2 regions of the Halomonas sp. SIMBA_159 genome follow, and region 2 is predicted to be linked to the other one. Evidence: predicted binding sites of a transcription regulator. Region 2 holds the regulator's gene; the other holds the start of a gene.
What was found. The regulator FliA, encoded in region 2, starts transcription of late flagellar genes. The targets are predictions, from matches to a motif close to CTAAAGTTNNNNNNNNNNCNGCCGATA.
Positions count from the first base shown of each region.

Region 1: fliD (flagellar filament capping protein FliD) is a predicted target of FliA. The motif match lies at 7,334-7,360, and genes of this name have one in related genera.

Region 1 covers NZ_JAWJBT010000005.1:43,399-53,075, forward strand. The annotation lists gene R0J87_RS04490 (O-linked N-acetylglucosamine transferase, SPINDLY family protein) at 1-2,272, opposite strand, end outside; gene R0J87_RS04495 (flagellin N-terminal helical domain-containing protein) at 2,450-3,991, opposite strand; gene fliD (flagellar filament capping protein FliD) at 4,297-5,697, opposite strand; gene fliD (flagellar filament capping protein FliD) at 5,909-7,255, opposite strand; gene R0J87_RS04510 (hypothetical protein) at 7,560-7,880, shown strand; gene R0J87_RS04515 (hypothetical protein) at 8,029-8,211, opposite strand; gene R0J87_RS04520 (serine hydrolase domain-containing protein) at 8,231-9,238, shown strand; gene R0J87_RS04525 (YqhA family protein) at 9,295-9,677, opposite strand, start outside.
Region 2 covers NZ_JAWJBT010000011.1:47,088-56,764, forward strand. The annotation lists gene flhA (flagellar biosynthesis protein FlhA) at 1-541, shown strand, start outside; gene flhF (flagellar biosynthesis GTPase FlhF) at 594-2,789, shown strand; gene R0J87_RS08690 (hypothetical protein) at 2,786-3,385, shown strand; gene R0J87_RS08695 (flagellar protein FlhE) at 3,532-3,891, shown strand; gene R0J87_RS08700 (RNA polymerase sigma factor FliA) at 3,918-4,619, shown strand; gene R0J87_RS08705 (motility protein A) at 4,659-5,474, shown strand; gene R0J87_RS08710 (OmpA/MotB family protein) at 5,479-6,150, shown strand; gene R0J87_RS08715 (sensor domain-containing diguanylate cyclase) at 6,174-8,183, shown strand; gene R0J87_RS08720 (hypothetical protein) at 8,180-8,758, opposite strand; gene R0J87_RS08725 (adenosylcobalamin-dependent ribonucleoside-diphosphate reductase) at 8,964-9,677, shown strand, end outside.

The sequences.
Region 1 (9,677 bases), on a different contig from region 2:
ATACTTTAGCAGACTGACCAAGAGCCACAGGAAGCTGCTCAGGCGACAAGGGTTTTAGCACGCTACTCATTTCATTATCTAAGCATGCATAGAGTGTCCTAGCCGCTCCATCGCCTAATGCAGCATGAGGAACTAACTGAATATACTCATGCCCTTTATAGCGCTCTGGCTCTTGTATTAAGCTACGCGGATCAAATGCAATTAGCGCAAAGGCCTTCGTGCGAAGCAACGTAGACAAGCCTCGGTCACGAAGTACTTTACTACTATTGTCAATAGTAACAACTTGGCCTTCAATATCCCATGCAAAGCCATCTTTAAGTGGATCGCGCTCAGGCTGAGACACCTCTACTTCGACGGGTACTCCCTCGCCTTTGAACCAGGCCTCTCCACTTTTCTCGAAGGTTAATGTTTCCGGTGCTTTATCTTCACAATAGCGTTGCCAAATACTACGCAGCGCCTTCATCAGGTGAAAACCAAATCGGCGTCCATCACAAACGGGCGACTGTAACAAGATACTTCTAAGGTGATTACGAATAGTCGACAGGCTATCCGTATCGCCAGCTAACTCAATGACCCGATGTCTATACTCATCCCAGCTGTGCGTCACGAGCTCAGGCATACCAACGTTCACCAAGTGCGTGGCGCTGTGTCGGCCAGCAAATGTTGGTCCAGGGAGCGTCACAACCGGTGTTCCCATAAACAGTGATTCGCAGGTCGTCAAACCACCCGAGTAGGGCCAGGAATCCAATGCAATATCAACACGATTATAAGCTTCCAGCAGCCCCTTATGAGAGGCAGGGCCTTCGATAATCAAACGCTCCTTATCAACCCCCTGCTGCGCCATAAAGTCAATAATACGCTGACAAAAACTCTCACTTGTATAAGGCCGCCCTTTTAAGAAGAGTCGAGAGTTCGGCAATTGATGCATTAGTGTTGCCCACTCACGCAAAGTAGCCTGATTAATCTTAGTGGGATTATTGAAACACCCTAGAGTGACATAGCCATTCATTTTGGCTGGCAGCGGCCCTACGGAGGGAGCATAAGTGGGTGGAGAGAAAACAATGTAGTCATCTGGCAAGCGAATGAGCTTTTCAACGTAGAAGGCATCTTCTTCATCTCCGACCGGCGTTTCAACAAGATCACTTATCAAGTAATCCATTGCTTTTATGCCCGTCGTATTGATAAGCCCGCCTACCCATTTCACATGTAAAGGGGCTGGCTGCATGGCTACTGCCTGAGAGCGGCTTCCAGCATTATGCCCGGACAGATCGATTAAAATATCAATCTTATCTTCACGCACTTTTGCGGCAAATTGCTCACCCTTCAAGTGCTTTATAGGCTGCCATTGGTCTGCTACTTGCTGAATACGTTTGGTAAGATGATCCACTTCTCCATGCGAGGCATAGAGATAAATTTCGACTTCCTGCTTACTTAAATTTTCTAACGCACGAATGATCATCGTGCCGACAGGGTGGTTACGAAACCCATCTGAAAAAAGGCCGATACGCAAACGCTTGTTGGGATCAAGACTATCGGGAACAGGTCGTTGAGGCGGAACTTTAGGCGCATAGCGGTCTTGCCACTCGCAGCAAACCCTAAATATCTCCTCACGCGACCACGCCGGATCATAATGTATGTAGGTAAGCCGATTAGAGTAAGGCACCGGGTTATTTCCCGCCAACTCAATTGCCTTATTGAAATAACTGTCTAATCCTTCAAAGTCACCAACGTCGCGACGAATATTAGCGGTATCATTCAACAAGCTGTAACTGTTCGGATTTTTCTTAAGCAGCCGCTCCATTAAAACAATCGCTTCATCAAAACGAGCCAGGGTACTTAGCGTGATAGCTTTATTGCGAAGCACAGGCTCGTCACCCGGCGCTATCAATTCAGCTCGTTCAAAGAATGCTAGGGCTTTTTCTTTGTGCCCTTTTTCTTGTTCAATCATGCCACTAAGTAGAAGTGCTTGAACATTATTTTCGTCTAAGTCTAGCGACTTCGACAGATAGGTTTCGGCCGACGCTATATCACCTAGCTTATGACAAGAAAATGCCATTGTACTTAATGTACCAGCATCATTGGGCGTGAGTACCCGTGCTTTCTCCAAAGCCTCTAATGCCGCTTCGTACTTTCCAGTGTTAGTCAGCATAGTGCCAAAATGCTTCCAACGATTTGCATCGCTGGGGTTTGCCTCGGCTAGTTTTCTAGCAGATACAAGATCATTGCCTGCTGGCTTGGAAGGCGTACGAAACGCTGGTTTTTTTTTCGACATTATTGTCTGCCTCGGCAAAATCACTTAAAGCTGAAATTTTTAATCTGGGTTTATTTTCTAGCAGAATCGCCAGCCCTGCTGCTGGAATAGCGTTCAATTAACCATTTTGTTCTTTTATTTGCAAAAAAACAGGCCCCATATGGGGCCTGATGTGGTGCAGCCGGAAATACTAGCGCATTATCCGAGAAGAGATAGAACGTTCTGTGGCAGCTGGTTAGCCTGTGCCAGCACCGATGTGCCCGCCTGCTGCAGGATCTGGGCGCGTGTCATGTTAGCCACTTCTACAGCGTAGTCAGCATCTTCGATGCGCGAACGTGCTGCCGCTAGGTTCGTTTCATTGGTGCTCAAGTTGGTGATGGCATCTTCGAAACGGTTTTGTACGGCACCCAACTCGGAGCGTAGACTATCTACCTGATTCAAGGCTGCGTCTAGAGAAGCAAGCGGGTCAGCGTTTAGCTTGTCACCAAGCGTGACAACACCGGTACTTTCATCTACTGTTGCAGCAAAGTAAACATCTTGGCCGTCAACTGAGCCTTTAACAACGTACCCACCGTCTTCATCGGTGAATACTTCTGGACTTGTACCAACTGCATCTGCACTAAGACCACTAGTATCGATTGCAACAGACGGCGTCGGATCGGTCACTTCGTCCAGATCTGATGACAGTGCATCCGCATTAGTAAAGTCTGCAGCGCTTGATGCCGCAGTCGATGAGTCATAGCTAACTTGACCATAAGTGCTAGAATCAGCATCAAAGTCCACAGTTGCCGTGTAGTAAGCAGTGCCCACCTGAACATAGAACGAGCCAGCAGCGTTAACGGAGAGACTTGGGGAAGCCGCAGCATTGGAATCTGTAGCGTTGACGTCTGCTGGGTCTATAGTACGACCACCACCGATAGAAATACCGTCTGTAGCGGCAGTTACATCGCCACCTGTCGCGCCTGAAGCAGTGCTCGAGTCGTAGGTGAATGCGCCAGATGTGCTGTTGTAATTCAGCGTGTATAGCTCATCAGAAGCAGTTGGGCTTGCACTGAAAGAGGCATAAGTAACGTCAGGGTTAGTGTTACTAGCGAAGTAATAGACCGACTGACCACCCGCCGCATCTTCAAAGGAGACATCTTCGATATTCAAAGACGCAGGTACTGTTTCAGTGACCGGACTAGCAGACAAACCGCTGGTATTCAGCGATTTGTTAGTTAAATCGAAGTTACCAAGGTTAAGTGTTGTCGAGTTGATTTCTTTGAGGTTGACGGTAATTTGCTCGCCATCGTTCGCACCGACTTGGATCTGAAGGCCTTGGTCAGAAGCTAGAACGCTAACTCCGTTGAAGCTAGTTTCGCTGGAAATACGGTCAATTTCAGCCAGACGCTGCGTCACTTCGTCCTGGATGGACTGGAGGTCATTTGCTGTGTTTGTACCGTTTTGTGCCTGCACAGACAGCTCACGAATACGCTGTAAGTTGTCGTTAACTTGGTTTAGCGAGCCCTCAGCGGTTTGTGCCAACGAAATACCGTCATTAGCATTACGCTGCGCCTGTGCAAGACCAGTAATCTGAGAAGTCATACGGTTGGCAATAGCTTGGCCAGCCGCATCATCTTTAGCACTATTGATGCGCAGGCCAGAGCTCAAACGCTCCATTGAGGTTTGCAGAGCATTCTGCGACTCGCGCAGGTTCTGCTGACCGATCATCGAGGTGATGTTGGTATTGATCACTGACATGGTGATTCTCCTTGCGTGTGAACTGGCCGTCAGGCCTGCTTTTCGGCGACATGGTGCGCCGTTATATTAATTAACGGCTATACGAGGAGAATCTTTAGAGAGGCTGACAAAAAATCGTGTAATTTTTGGTAACTGGGTGGTAACTTTTGACACTCGGTGAAATCGGTCGCGAGCTAAAGCTGCCTCCCACCACAGTCGTCACCATCACCTATTTTGGCTGGTTTGCACCTGCTCTTGCCATCTTCACCTTGGCTCAGAAGTGAAAAAGCCCCCTTGTGAAGGGAGCTTGCGGCGATTGGTAGCGGCTATTTCTTACGACCTAGCTGATAATCCAACGCTTCGAATTGCTGGGTGAGATAGCTGCTCATGCTGTTCATTTGCGCAATCATAGCGTCCAGCTGGCTGAATTGAGCCCGATAGCGACTAATAGTCCTCTCGATGGTCACCTCCATACGCTCAAAACGCTCATCCAGGCTTTTTACGCGACTTTCAGCACCATTGATAGCGAGCTTCACCAAGCCATTGTTACCAAGCATTTGCTCTACGGTGGACATAAGTTTTCCTGCCAGCCCATTACCTGTCGCATCACCTGCAAAAAAGTCGCTCAGCGCCTGAGATTTGTTCGCTACCAAGTCGCTCAATTTGGCATCATCCACTTCTAACGTGCCATCACGCTGGAGCGTGATACCCAACTGGCTCAAGGTAGATAACTCCCCCCCCTCTACACTGCTTGTCAATACGCTACGTATACGGCTTTCGATAGTGCGCAAGGTATTATCCCCCACTAACTCACCGGGAGCCTCAGAATCACCACTAAAACTGGAGAGCTTGCCAATAGTACCTTTTAACTCATTGAACGCTTTGACGAAGCCAGTAGCTGCTTCACGCCGTTTTAACGTATCTCTTTCTACATTGATGGTACTGTTAGCCGTTTCGCCATCGGCGATGCTCAGCTCTGCCAGGTTCAGCGTCACTCCTTGAATGGCGCCTTCGATTTGGTTCTTGGCACTGCTGATAGCAATACCGTTGACTGTGAGTGCGGCGTCCTCACCTGCCCGCTTGGTAGCGGCATCTTCCGCAAAAGGACCTGCTACCGTTGCCGTCGGATCTTGACTGGTATCGACAAAGCTAAAGCTGGCAATAGAGGCATTCGCACCGGTATTTTTAGAGCTGAGCGCCAACCGATAGCCTTGTCCATCGTTGATGATGGTGGCGTTGACGCCCGCGTCTTTGTCGGCGTTGATGGCATCGCGTATCGCGGAAAGGCTGCTGCCGGGGGCGATATCGATATCGACGGAGTCGGCATCGCCAAACGCCAGCCGTAGCGTCGTTGCGCCCTGGAGGTCTAGCGCGGCGTCTTGGTCAGTCACCCGGGTCGAGGCCAGCGTGCCGGAGGTGGCTAACTGCGATACCTCTACTCGATAGCTACCGGGCAACGCGCTGGCAGAAGTAGTGGCTTTAATGGCATCGCCACGAACGCTGGCTGAAAGGCTCTGATAGAGTTTAGGGTCGTTCAGCGTCGCTAGCGCATCTTTAAAACTGTTCAGCGATGTCTGCAATTGCCCATAAGCTGAAATTTTGGCCTGCTGCTGCTCTTTTTGGCGGGTAATCGGCGCAAGCTTTCCCTGCTCCGCTTCTTTTAGCTGATCCAGTAAACCCGTCAGATCCAGGCCCGAACCAACGCCTAGGGAGGTTATTGTCGCCATGCAGATGTTCCTCGGTGCAAAAGGCTAAACCCACGACCATTTTGACATTGCGCCAGCGGTGGCGTTGCGGCCAAATTTAATAGTACTTCTATCGACGAAACAACGCTTAACTTTAGACCTTTTTCACCGTTTAACGACAAGTGAGTCATTACACGAATAAAAACGCCTGCTTAGCGCAGGCGTTGTGATCACACTCATAGACCTATGATGTTCATTCACGGCCTAGTTGAGCGTCTAGCGCATCAAACTGCTGAGTAAGGTAGTCGCTCGTTTGGTTCATTTGGGCAATCATGCTATCCAACTGACCGAACTGGGTGCGGTATCGGGAAATCGTTTGTTCGATGGATTGCTCCATGCGCGTGTAGCGCTCCCCAAGAGACTCGACGCGGTTCTCGGCGCCGGAGATCGCCCCCGACACCGTGCCATTACTACCTAACAACTGTTCGATGGTTTGGTTGACCTGGCCTGCCATGCCTTCGTTATCGGCAGCGCCTGCAAAAAAAGCGGAAAGCGCATCCTGGTTATTGGCGATGGCACCGTCCAATTTGTCGCCATCGACCTCTAAGGTGCCATCACGCTGTAGTGAAATACCGATATCCGCCAGCGTGGAGAGCTGGCCTTCAACACCGCCACCCAGCACGCTGCGCAAACGCGACTCCACAGTGCGTACCGCATTGTCTCCCAACAGCTCACCAGCAGCGCCTGTTTCCGCATTATAATTTGTAAGCTCACCTATGACATTTTTAAGATCATTATAGGAATTTACAAAATCGGTAATGGCTTCACGAACTGCAAGAGTATCCTGCTCTACCTTGACGGTGCTGTCCCCCTCGGCTTCTAGATTGAGCGTCACGCCTTGTATCGCGCCTTCAACTTGGTTGGTAGCGCTGGTAATCGCGATCCCGTTGACGTTCAGGGACGCATTGGTACCTGCTTGCAGCGTGTTATCGATGTCAGCAGCGAAAGGCGCAGTATCAGAAAAACTGAAATTCGTGATGGAGGCTTCGGCACCGGTTTCGCTCGAACTCAGGGCTAGTCGGTAGTCAGCGCCATCAAACACGATTGTCGCATTAACGCCGGACTCTTCATTTGCATTAATGGCATCCCGCATGTCTTCAAGCGTGCTATTTGCCGCAAGGGTCACGTCTTGCGTGCTGCCATCACCAAAGGTGAACGTTAGCGTCTGCTCAGTGGTGGTAAGCGCTTCATCGGCTGCGGTTACCCCTACCGATGCTAAGGTACCGCGAGTCGCCAGCGTATCCACCGTAACGTTATAGCTGCCGGGCTGCGCTTCGCCGTTCGCCGTTGCTGAGAGCGCCTCGCCTCCAACGTTGGTAGAAAGACTTTCGTAAAGCGAGCTGTCGTTGAGTGCATCCGCCGCATCTTGAAAGGCAGATAGGGCTGTTTGCAGTTGGCCATAGGAAGAGATTTTGGTTTGCTGGGTTTCCAGTTGCCGTTCGATGGGGGCCAGCTTGCCACGCTCAGCGTCTTGCAGCTGATCGAGCAAGCCGTTGAGATCAAGCCCAGAACCAATACCCAATGAAGAAATGGAAGCCATACATTACTGTCCTTTTTTGAAAAAGCCGCCTGCCGTGCTGACGCCCCTTATTCAATACGATTTAATCATTAGGTTACCTATCGGCAAGCGTTGCCCTAACTTTAGGGTGAATAACCCTCACACATGGAAACCTTACTACTTACTGTATGAGTAACATAATGCTTTTAAGAAAGTATAGACAGCCTACATGGCGATTGCGTGACGGCGACAAAGGCACCTAATATAGACCTTGGTCTAACCCACCACCTGCTTTACAATGCACTGCAGCACACCCATTTTGCTGTGACTGTAGGAGCATTCCCCTATGCCCGCCGAAACGTTATCCCCCGCCTCTACTGCTTCCTTCCACGTACAACGCAGCCTGCGCCATTGTTTGTCTAGCGTGGCGGAATTGATGTACGAGAGTGGACACGTGCTTGAAACTCTTACCCTGGCGCAGCGTGGTTTATCGCGTCAAGAGTTGGCGTCATTGAGCCATCAGCATTCACGCTGGTCGCTTTGCCAGCGAGTATTAGAAGAGAGTGATGCGGCTACATTTAACGAGTATGGCCGCTTTGTCCTAACCCCATTAGGCCGCGAACTGATGTTCGACATGTTTGGCCAGGGGGCAGCAGATTGCGCCTAACGCGGGAGTGAGGCACGTATAAAAAACGCCCGCTGGGGGAGCGGGCGTTTTGAAGCGCTAATATCGCATCACGCAATGCGTGTCATTCATGGTGCAACTTAACGCAGGCCTAACAGCGAAAGAATAAACAGAACAACAACGATCAGACCTACGATGTAGATAATGTTACGCATAACGGCACTCCTTGCTTTAGCGTTTCATGGAAATCAAAGGGTTGCTTCCCTTCAATAATCTCTCCTAGCGTAGCAGGCTTTTTCTCAGTTTGCGTAATGGCGTTGATGGACACCGCCAGGGAACCTTCATTTCTCACGCCTATCAGAATCTTACCCATCTTCCTCCCTGGTGCCGTAATGAAAACGACTGCCCTCGTGATGACCTGTGTGATTAGCGGTGTGATGAGTTCCTTTGTGGCTGTCGCAACGACAGCGTCAGAGCCCTCTCCAAATGCGCTGCAAGCCCTCAATCAACAGGCTCAAGCGCTGGATCGCGTTCATACCGTCGTGGTGGCTTATGAGGGCAATATCATCCATGAGCATCACCAAGGCGGCCCTGGGGTGGCCACACCTGCCAACGTTAAGTCGTTATCAAAAACGGTGTTGGCTGCGATTACCGGTGCCGCTATTGAGGCGGGCATTGTGGAATCCGTTGATCAACCTCTGGTAGCACTGCTAGATAGCGTGCCGAGCGGTGCCGACCCACAGGTGAACGACATCACAGTGGCGCACTTACTGGCACAACAAGCGGGGTTAGAGCGTACTTCGGGCAGCAACTACGGCGCTTGGGTGGCCAGCGCTCATTGGGTAAACGATGCGCTTACTCGCCCGTTCGTTGACCGCCCAGGCGGGCGCATGCTCTATTCCACCGGCACCAGCCATTTGCTCTCGGCGGCGCTGACTCAGGCCAGCGGTGAAAGCACCCTTGCACTTGCCCAGCGCTTGTTAGGCGAACCGCTCGGTATTGCGATTCCCCCGTGGCCGCAGGACCCTCAAGGGGTCTACTTTGGCGGTAACGATATGCAGCTTTCCCCTCGCGCGCTCATTGCGATTGGGGAGCTGTACCGCAACGACGGCGTGGCCAATGGCCAGCGCGTGCTGCCTGAAGGCTGGGTAGAGGATTCATGGACGCCCAGAGGCCAATCACCCTGGACAGGGGATGGCTACGGCTTTGGCTGGTTTATCACGACGTTAGCGGATGAACACGTTGCTTACGGGAGAGGATACGGCGGGCAGGCGCTTTATGTGATTCCCGAGCGGGAGATGACGGTGGTGATTACCTCAGACCCAACTCCGCCATCGCCCGGTGGCCAGTTCCAGCAGCAGCTTAACGCGCTGGTGGCCGATTTATTGGCAGAGGAGTAACGACGCGTGCCACTCCTCCTGTTAATCACTACTTGTTAATGACTACTTGTTAATGACTACTCCCCTTTATGCGCCAAACTCATCAAGTAGAGCGCGGCGGCCAGCGCCAGCACCGAGAGCGCTAAATAAATCGCCTCTAGCGGTGTGCTGAAGCGAATATCCACGACGGCTCGGAAGAATTCGATAATCACGGCTAAAATCACCACACGGGCGATTTTGTCTTTCAACTGATCGAGTGAAGCAACATTGAAGGGGTGCGTAGGATAGCGCACCTCGGCCTGATCAATGCGGGAGACAAACAGCCGGTATATCCCTAGCCCAAAGATCAGCAGCACGATGGCGATCAGATAGATATCCACCGCAATAATGATATCGGGCACCAGGGTGTCGTGGATGTTATGGGTGTCATCCACCAAGTAGTAGTGCAGTACATCGCCCA
Region 2 (9,677 bases):
GGACAAGCTGGGCGACGATCAAAAGACGCTGGTCGAAGAAGTGGTGCCCAAAGCGATTTCCCTCACTGTACTGCAGCGTATTTTACAAAACCTGCTCGACGAAGATGTGTCGATCCGCGATATGCGCAGCGTGCTAGACACCCTAGCCGAGTATGCCGGCCAGCAGAAAGACCCCAACGAGCTAACGGCGCTGGTGCGCATTGCGTTGGGGCGCGCTATTACTCAGCAGTGGTTTGCAGGCCAAGATACCCTGCACGTTATGGGGCTCGATGCGCAGCTTGAACAGGTGTTGATGCAAGCCATGAACGGCAATGGTGCGATGGAGCCTGGCCTTGCGGATACCCTGATGACCCAGGCGCAGCAAGCGCTAGAGAAACATGAAGGCAGTGGTGAAGCGCCGGTACTGGTTGTTCAGCACTCGCTGCGGGCCGTGCTGTCGCGCTTCTTGCGCAGGCGTATGCGCCATCTGGTAGTGATGTCTCAGGCGGAAATTCCGGATGATCGCACCCTGCGCGTAACGACGCTGGTGGGTGGCCGTTAATGTCCTTGCCGCCCAGGGTTGCCGCCTCACACGTTTTGGTAACAGGTGAAACATGAGCGTTAGACGTTTTGTCGGAGCAAATAGCCGCGACGTAATGCGCCAAGTGCGCGAAGTGTTGGGTGACGATGCACTGATCGTTGCCAACCGCCGCACCGAAGGCGGCGTAGAAATTCTCGCCATGGCTGACGATGCCGTCGATCAATTCGATCCATCGCCCACAGCGCCGGTGCCGGTCGAGCCACCTAGCGAGACGCCTGTCTCAGCGCCTGCGTTTGCGCTTCCTAAACAGCCTGACCCTTTAGAAGCCATGAGCGAGCGACTGCTGCGGGAAATGCAGGATATGCGCGAACTGCTCTCTCGCCGACAGCCCGTCGCTGAGCCCCAGCGCGGCACCCAAACCACCTATGAGTATTGTCAGCAACTGCTGGCACGGGTCGGTTTTAGCGCGGAGCTAGGCAGCGAAGTCTTAGAAGCGCTACCCGATTCGCTAATGACGCTGGAAGGGAAGAGTGACGCTGCGATGACGTGGCTGCGCGAACAGCTGATGGCGCGTTTGAAGGTGCTACAGCACGAAGATAGCTTCTTTGATCAAACGGGCATCGTGGCGCTGGTGGGGCCTACCGGCGTGGGGAAAACCACCACGACGGCCAAGCTAGCCGCACGCTTTGTCATGCGCCACGGCACGCGCCCGGTGGCGCTGGTGACGACCGATAGCTTCCGGATTGGTGCCCATGAGCAGCTGCGTATTTACGCACGTCTGCTGGATACACCTATGTACGCGCTGGATATCGAGCAGCCCGTTGATGAGCTGGTGGGTCGGCTGCAGGGTAAACAGTGGGTCATCATTGATACTGTGGGCATGAGCCAGCGGGATCAGCGGGTGATTGAACAAATCGCCCATTTGCAGGGCGGCCAGTCAACCGTGCGTTTGGTGCTGCTACTCAACGCCGCCAGCCAGCCGGAAACGCTCGAAGAGGTGGTGCTGCGCTACCGCCAAGCGGCCCGTGCCGCTGGCGCAGAGCTAGATGACTGCATTATTACCAAACAGGATGAAGCCGGGCGGCTTGCCCCTGTACTGGATATTGTCATGCGCCACGGCATGCGTGTGCTGTTTGGCTCCTATGGACAACAGGTGCCGGAAGATATGGCGGTTGCTACGCCGCAGGCGTTGATTGATCAGTCGCTCTCGGCAAGTGCTTCAAGCAGTGAGCGCCCTGTCCCTGCGCCGGTGAGTTTGCCACGCTGGTCACGAGATGTCTTAGGCCAAGGGCGCAGGCTCTCGTCTGTGTTAACTCGTCTACGTCAGCGGGTTGCTGATTTTTACCGTTTAGAAGCCGCTTGGGATATCGCCGCGTTACCCAGCGTTGTTCAAGATCAGCGCCTTGATGAGCTGTTAACCGGAGCTGACGCCACCCATGACGCGATGGGCATGGTGTGGTCGCCCCGGCGCAATGAACGCGGCTGCGATTGGTCAATGCCAGATGTTGCACTCAATGACCAGGGCGCGTGGCTGGCGCTGACGCGTTTGCAGCATCGCCAGCCAGCAGGATGGCAGCCACGCTTAGCGCGCTGCTCGGCGGATATCGCCGTGCATTTACTGCCCGCGCTGCCTGAACCTGACGCGGTTTCCTGGTTAACGGATCAACACCTGACCTGGGTCAGCGCGGTGTCCGCCAGCCAGCGCGTACACTGTCAAGGCGAGCGTCATACCTTGCGCACGCTGTTTCAAGAAAGCACGTTGACCCATAGCGTTAAAGTGCGCTTTCGTGGTCAGAGCGTGCAGCTATCCACGGCCTACGTTGAAGCCCAGGACACCTCGGGTAACGCGGTACTGGCCTGGGTGGGTGATGTTCTTGACCCCGAAACGTCGAAACGGGTAGTGCGCCGCTACTGGCTGACGCCCGCCCGCCTAGGCAGCGATGTCATAACGCTGCTAGTGACGCAGTTACAGAGTGACGGGCTGTCAGCGTTAACCAAGCGCGCTTGGCAACAGCTAAAAGAGGCCGACGGTGGCGATGTCAGTAGCGAGCTGCGCCTTTTGATGGCCAGCGGCGCAGCCGCGGTGGCCGGGCATTTAGATACTGCCGATGATGAAACAGCGCAAGCGCTGCGGGCAGATCTGTTGCGCCTGCTGGGCACTCCGCGTAAACGGCGTGATACAGCGCTGCTTGATGCCTTGGTGCATGTGCTGATGGCCCGCGATGCCATTCGCCAGTTAGGCAGCGTTAGCCGCGAGGGCGTGATATGAGTGGCCAGGATCAGGCGGCGGGCCTGCGTAAATGGGCCGATTTACAGCGCCAGCAGCGGGATACAGATGAAGGCGGCCAAGACGCAGCTAGTGACGAGGTAGCCCCGGCTGCCGCTGTCACTGCGGATGACGCGGCGGCGTATACGCAAGAAGCGATGGCACCGACGGTTGCGTCCGCCGCTGAGCCCGCCACAGTGACACCACCGCGTCCACAAACGCCGCTGGTGGTGGTTGGGCTGCCTCATACGGGGACTGCCCAGGAGGATAAAGTGCGCGGGCGCTTGGGGCAGTGGTCTGCATTGGGTCGCCAGTGGGCCGGAGACCCTCAGGATTGGAAAATTCAGGTCGTCATTGCAGACACGCCTTCGCTGGCCACGCTGGCGAAAAAGCATGCCCGTTGGGCGCTGTGGGTTAGTAGCGATGCCGATGCCTTTGCCACCATGTATCGCGTACTGCGCCAAGTGAAAGAAAACGGCGGCCCTAAACGGCTGCTGGCCCTACACGAGCCACATCTACCGCGTCAGGGTCTGCTCGAGAACTTGCGCGATGCCGCCGGCCACTATTTAGACATTGAGCTCCTGCTGCTGGCGCGCTAGCTATCGGTGCTTAGCTGTCAGCAAGGGAGAATAATGCACATAGGTACCAACGTATGATGCCGTTTGCCTTACAGACGTTGATAAAAATCGTAAAGTTGCTGACAGTAAAAAGGGCGGCTCGCGTCACTTTCGCGCTGAGTATTGCCATGACAGCGCTTGGCGTACAGGCGGCTCCAGGCAGTTGGAGTAGCCAAGTACCAGGAGTCATGGTGGCAATGAGTGACCGTACCAGCAACAGCCAGGCGATCTCGCCACCCGCCGGCGTTGCGCTTAATCATGCGACGCTATCGCGAATTCAATGGCGTTTTGAGTCACCGCCCAGCACCCCCGTCAACGCATGGCTGTGTCATCCTGAGCGCTGTGTGGCACTGTCGGGGATGCGTGGAAGTACCACGGCCCTGGAAGGAATGTTGGCGAACGCGCCGCTGCACTTTCGGTTTGCGCTGTCGCCTGGCCAACGCCCGGTGCGCGTACAGGGGTTACAGGTGATAGTGAACTATCAGTAAAGGTCGTTTAGCCGCGAGGCACGAGGATGTATACAGCACAAGGCAGGATCAAACAGAGTGAGCTGTTAACGCAATACATGCCACTGGTGAGACGTCAGGCCTTAACGCTGCAGGTAAGGTTGCCCGCGAGTATTGAACTTGATGATCTGATCCAGGCAGGAATGGTGGGGCTGCTGGAAGCGCTTGGCCGCTTTGATGCCGCTCAGGGCGCAACGTTTGCCACCTTTGCGAGTCAGCGGATTCGTGGCGCCATGATGGATGAGCTGCGTACCCGTGACTGGTTACCCCGCAGCGTGCGTCGCTCCGCACGGGCGGTGGATGATGCGGTACGGCGTTTGGAGCAACGATTCGGGCGCCCGCCAGAAGAGGGCGAGGTAGCACGTGAGTTGGAAATGCCGCTGAATGAGTATCAGCAGTTGCTTAACGATACCAACAGCGGCCAGCTGTTGCCGTTTGAAGAGCTGGTGGCTGATGGTGGTGAGCCCGCTGGAGAAGACGCGGGTAATCGCCTCTTTGACCAGCTACTGGATGCCCAGCAGCGGCAAACGTTGATCGAAGCCATTGAGGCACTGCCCGAGCGTGAAAAGTTGCTCATGGCCTTGTATTACCAAGAAGAGATGAACTTAAAAGAAGTAGGTGCTGTGTTAGGCGTCACCGAGTCACGGGTATCTCAACTGCACAGCCAGGCCGTTAGCCGTCTGCGTGCCCGTTTGCATGAACACGATTAATCCGTTGATTAACTATCCACAACCGGCAAGGAGCCGTTGATGAACCCATCTACGCTGATCGGTATCTTCGCCAGCATGTTGCTGCTGGTAAGCGTGCTGTTCTTTACCGCTGAGTCGCCCGAAAGCTTTATTAATTTACCCGGGCTCGCCATCGTCATCACGGGCACCCTCGCGGCGACATTTATCAGCTATCCGCTTAAAGAAGTGCTGCGCGTTGTACGTTTGGTGGGGTTGGTGTTTCGCCGCGAAAACACCTACGTACGTGACGACATCAACGAGCTGGTCTCCATGTCTCGGCTGTGGTTCAAAGGCGATGTACGTGCGGTCGAGCGCGAGCTTGAGCATACCCGCAATCCGTTTTTGCGCACCGGTATCCAATTGGTGATCGCCAACACCAAAGAGGATGAAATTTTTGACATGCTGCGCTGGCGCATTGCGCGACTGAAAGCCCGCGAGCATGCGGAAGCACAGATTTTTCGCACCATGGCAACCTATGCGCCGGCCTTTGGCATGATTGGCACGCTTGTGGGGCTCGTCAACATGTTGGAAGTGATGGATGCAGGCGACCTGCAGGTGATCGGGCCGCGAATGGCGGTGGCGCTCTTGACCACGTTCTACGGCATTTTGCTGGCTAATCTGGTCTTTAAGCCGATTGCGGTCAAGCTGGAGCGGCGTACCGAAGAGCGACTGATTACCATGAACATGGTGCTCGAAGGCATCTCACTAATTACCAAGCGCCGTCTGCCCTCGTTTATTGAAGAGACGCTGAACTCCTTTGTGGCCAACTATCACGATGAAATTCGCGATGACCGCGTGAAGCCGCGGCCTGATGTTGGCTCTGCACTAAAAGGGTAGCGCCATGCTGGATCGGGATTCACGTCATGCCCTCGAGCTGCCCGCTGCCGCCATCGAGAGCGATGAAAGCTGGTTAACCAGCTACTTGGATGTCCTCACACTGCTGATTACGCTGTTTGTGCTGCTGTTAGCGCTGACCCCCTCAGGCGATGGTGAAGGCCGTGCCAGCGACGCGATGGGAGTGGCCAGCGCGGCAACCTCATTGCCACTGGCCAGCTTAGCGACCGGTATTCACCCCCGTCACGATGGCTTGCAGCCGCACATGGCGAGGCTGGATATCCCCGGTGTCAGCGTCTCCCAGGGGCAAGAGGGCGTGACGCTGCGCATCGATGATAGCCTTTTGTTTCCCAGCGGGAACGATGTGCTAACGCCCCAGGGGCAAGTTGTGTTAGAACGACTCTCCTCAGTACTAGAGACCTTTGATGGCCAAATTTCCGTTGAAGGCCATACCGATAATATGCCCATTGCGACGGCACGGTTTCCATCGAACTGGGAACTCTCGGTAGGGCGTGCCATTGCGGTCGTGCGCCAATTAGAGCGGCAAGGCATTGCCATTTCACGTATGCGGGCGGTTGGCTATGCCGACACCCAACCCATGGAAAGTAACGCTACCTCGGAAGGGCGAGCAGCCAACCGGCGCGTTGAACTGTTGCTACGGCAGCAGGTCGAGGGGTAAAGACATATCTCGAGGCTACCTTCGTGTCGAAGCACCACTCGCTACTTCAATCGTTTGGCGCCGTTATGGCGCTCGATGCCGAGAGTAGGCATATTCAAGCGGCCAGTCCCCATCTGACCAAACTGCTGGGCATGGCGGATACCGATGGCCACTCGCTCACGCCGGGCAGTGTGTTGGGCAAGCGCTTAATCCAGCGGTTACGTCATGAGCTGCAAGGTCAGCAGCGGCTAGCCAGCCCGCTGGCCTTTAGTCTTCCCCACACGCTGACACGTTTTCAGCTACACGCGTACCGCAATGAGCGTCATGTCATCGTTGAGATTGAGCCGCTCAATCCGCTGGGTAAGCGACGCTTGCTGGGGACGGTCAACGAGCGGCTCATGCGCTTAGCAGAAGCGACCCATCAAGAAGAGCTGCTGGACTATCTGGTAACGGCAGTTCAGGCGCTGACGGGGCACGACCGTGTTTCGGTGTGTCATTTTGATAGTGATTGGCACGGCTTAATTGTGGCAGAAGCGCAAGGTGGGCACCTGCCAGCGCTGTTAGGCCAGCGTTTTCCCGCTAGCGATTTCCCCGTCACCCTGCGGCGCGCCTATGAGCGCCATCCCGTACGGCTGATTTATGACGTGAATGCGCCTGCTGAAAAACCGCTGATGTACAGGCCGGGGGTGGAGGTCGACCTACGTCACTGCTTTTTACGTGCCCCAGCACCGGCACGGCAGCGTTATCTGCAGCGGCTAGGTGTGCGCGGTGCGTTTAGTATTGCCATGCAGGGGGATACCGGGCTTTGGGGGCTGCTATTTTGCCACTCTGCCTCGCCTCATCCGGTCGCGCCGCCTGTGCGTGATGCGGTACGCACGCTAGTACAGATGGCGACTCAGCGGCTGTTGCTACTGCGGGCACGGCAGGAAGCGCGCTACTTGCAGCGGGTGCAAGATAGCTTGGTGCTCTCTGCCAATGCACGTACCGAGCCGCAAAGCCCCGCCCATCTTCTGAACGAGCAAGCCGAGACGTGGTGCGCGCTTTTTCGTGCCCACGGCGTAGCGCTGTGGCTGCAGGGCAGCGTCTCTGCCAGTGGCAACACGCCCACTTCCCCCGTTGTTTGCCAATTTGTAAAACGGCTTGAAAAAGCCCATCGGCATAGTGGCCCGTGGTGTACCCGTGGTGTGGCCAGCGACCCCCTCACGGCATCGCTGAGTATGCCAGATCAGTGCGGTATTCTGGCCGTACCGCTGCCGATGAACCCTGCCCAGCGTGGCTGGCTGATGTTCTTTCGTCCTGAACAGGTAGAAACCCTGTACTGGGCGATGCAGCCCACGTCTGCTCCGCTGCCTTCTGTTATGGTGTCGCCGTCTGCCGCTTGGTGCGAAGAGGTGGTCGGCAAAAGCGAAGCGTGGCAGCGGGTCGAACGGCTCGCGGTGATGGACCTGGGGGAGGATCTGACCCTGGCCATTTCAGCCTACGAAATCAGCACGCTTAATATGCATCTGGAGCGGGAGCGCAAGGCTCTTGCGGATGCTAACCAGCGCCTAGAGCAGCTGGCGCACTTTGATCCACTGACCCAAGTATGGAACCGCTACCGCATTGAGCAGGCGATTGATGCGGAGTTAGTCGCTGCTAAGCGCTATGGCGCTGCCTTTGCGCTGCTGCTGTTTGATGTGGATCACTTCAAACAGATTAACGATACCCACGGGCATAGCGTGGGCGATGACGTGCTGGTATCGCTGGCCCGCTTAGTCGAGACATCGCTGCGTGGCTGCGACCACCTGGGCCGCTGGGGCGGCGAGGAGTTCGTGGTATTGGCAACGCACTCTGATATGGAAGCCGCTGTAGGGCTTGCGGAGCGCTTACGTAGCCTGGTGGCGACCCTGCATGTGAACGGCCTTGATCAGCCGATCACGGTGAGTATCGGGGTCGCTATCTGGCAACCAGGTGACAGCTGCAAGACGCTAATGGCTCGTGCGGACGTTGCCATGTACCGGGCCAAGCGTAGCGGGCGAAACCGGGTAGAAATTGCCGCAGAGGGTGTCCTTTAAGGCGTGCTGGCCGCCTCGGCGGCCGTGCCGCTGCACAGTGCTTGCATGCGTGTAATGGCGTCGCCAGCCCCCTCCAAGCTGAAGGTCATGTACCACGGCTCCTGCTCGTTTTGATCAAAGCCAAGAAAGAGCTGTTCCCCCGACTGCATCTCCTCGATCAGCTGTTCCATATCGCTTAAGTAGAAATGCGCGTAGAAGCCATCATCACCTCGCTCAGTAATGAACTCTGCCATGGTGTCGATAATCGGCTGTTCATCAATTCGCAGCCGAGTAGGCACCAGATTCACCGCACGGCTCTCGCCCTGCTGCTGCTCAAGCGTGACGCGCATTTCCAACCACGGTAAATCACATACTCCCTGAGTGGCGTTCAAGCTCAGCGTGGCGTCAGAGTAGCTGTGGGTCTCCACTGCGCGAAAGTGGCGTTCGTCGCCAAGGCTGAGCGCCATCGACTGCCAGTGCTCATGGGTATCGGTGGACGTCACATTAAAGGACGCTGCTTGCGTCAGTCCCGGGCTAGCAAGCAGCAGGGCGGTAACGGCAAAGGGGGCGAACGGGCGTGGGCTAGTGCGGCTCATAGGTCGTATCGTCATCGAAAACCCTAAGCCTATAGCGTGTTGGGAATAAGCAAAAGGGTAAGATGCTGATTTTCCTATATCTAGTGTTTTTACTTTCAAAAAGCAGCCCATGTAGTAGAAAGTCGGGGCTATACTCCCTTGCGATGCGCCGTATAATCGGCCCGTTTTCAAGCGCTACTGATCCCTAGTGAAGGAGTTGTTTGTCATGAACACCGCAGCCAAGGCGATAAAAACATCCGATGAGGTCCCTATGCAGGCACCGTCCAGGGATATCTGGGATGCAAAATACCGCTTAAAAGATCGCCATGGCCAACCGGTGGATCACGATATTGGGGCGACCTTTGAGCGCGTCGCCCGTGCCTTAGCCGCCGTGGAGGGTACAAAAGCCGATGAATGGCTGCCTAAGTTTCGCTGGGCGCTGGAAAATGGTGCTATCCCCGCTGGGCGGATTTTGTCCAATGCCGGTGCTGATGCCTATAAGCCAGCCGTCAGCCTGATTAACTGCACCGTTTCGCGCACTATCCGCGACTCCATGCGCGATATCCTCGACTCTGTGGTCGATGCGGGTATGACGCTGAAGTCGGGTGCCGGGATTGGCTACGACTTCTCGACCCTGCGCCATAAAGGTGCCTTTGTATTTGGCGCAGGAGCAGGCACCAATGGCCCGCTGGCGTTTATGGATATCTACGACAAGATGTGTTTTACCGTGGCGTCTGCCGGAGGCCGTCGCGGTGCTCAAATGGGCACCTTCGATGTGGGCCATCCTGATGTGCGGGAGTTCATCCAAGCCAAGCGCGAAGCCGGGCGGCTGCGTCAGTTCAACCTGAGCCTACTCATCACCGACGAGTTTATGGAGGCGGTGAAAAACAATACCGATTGGCCGCTGGCCTTCCCACTGCATCCTGGTGAGAAAGAGGAT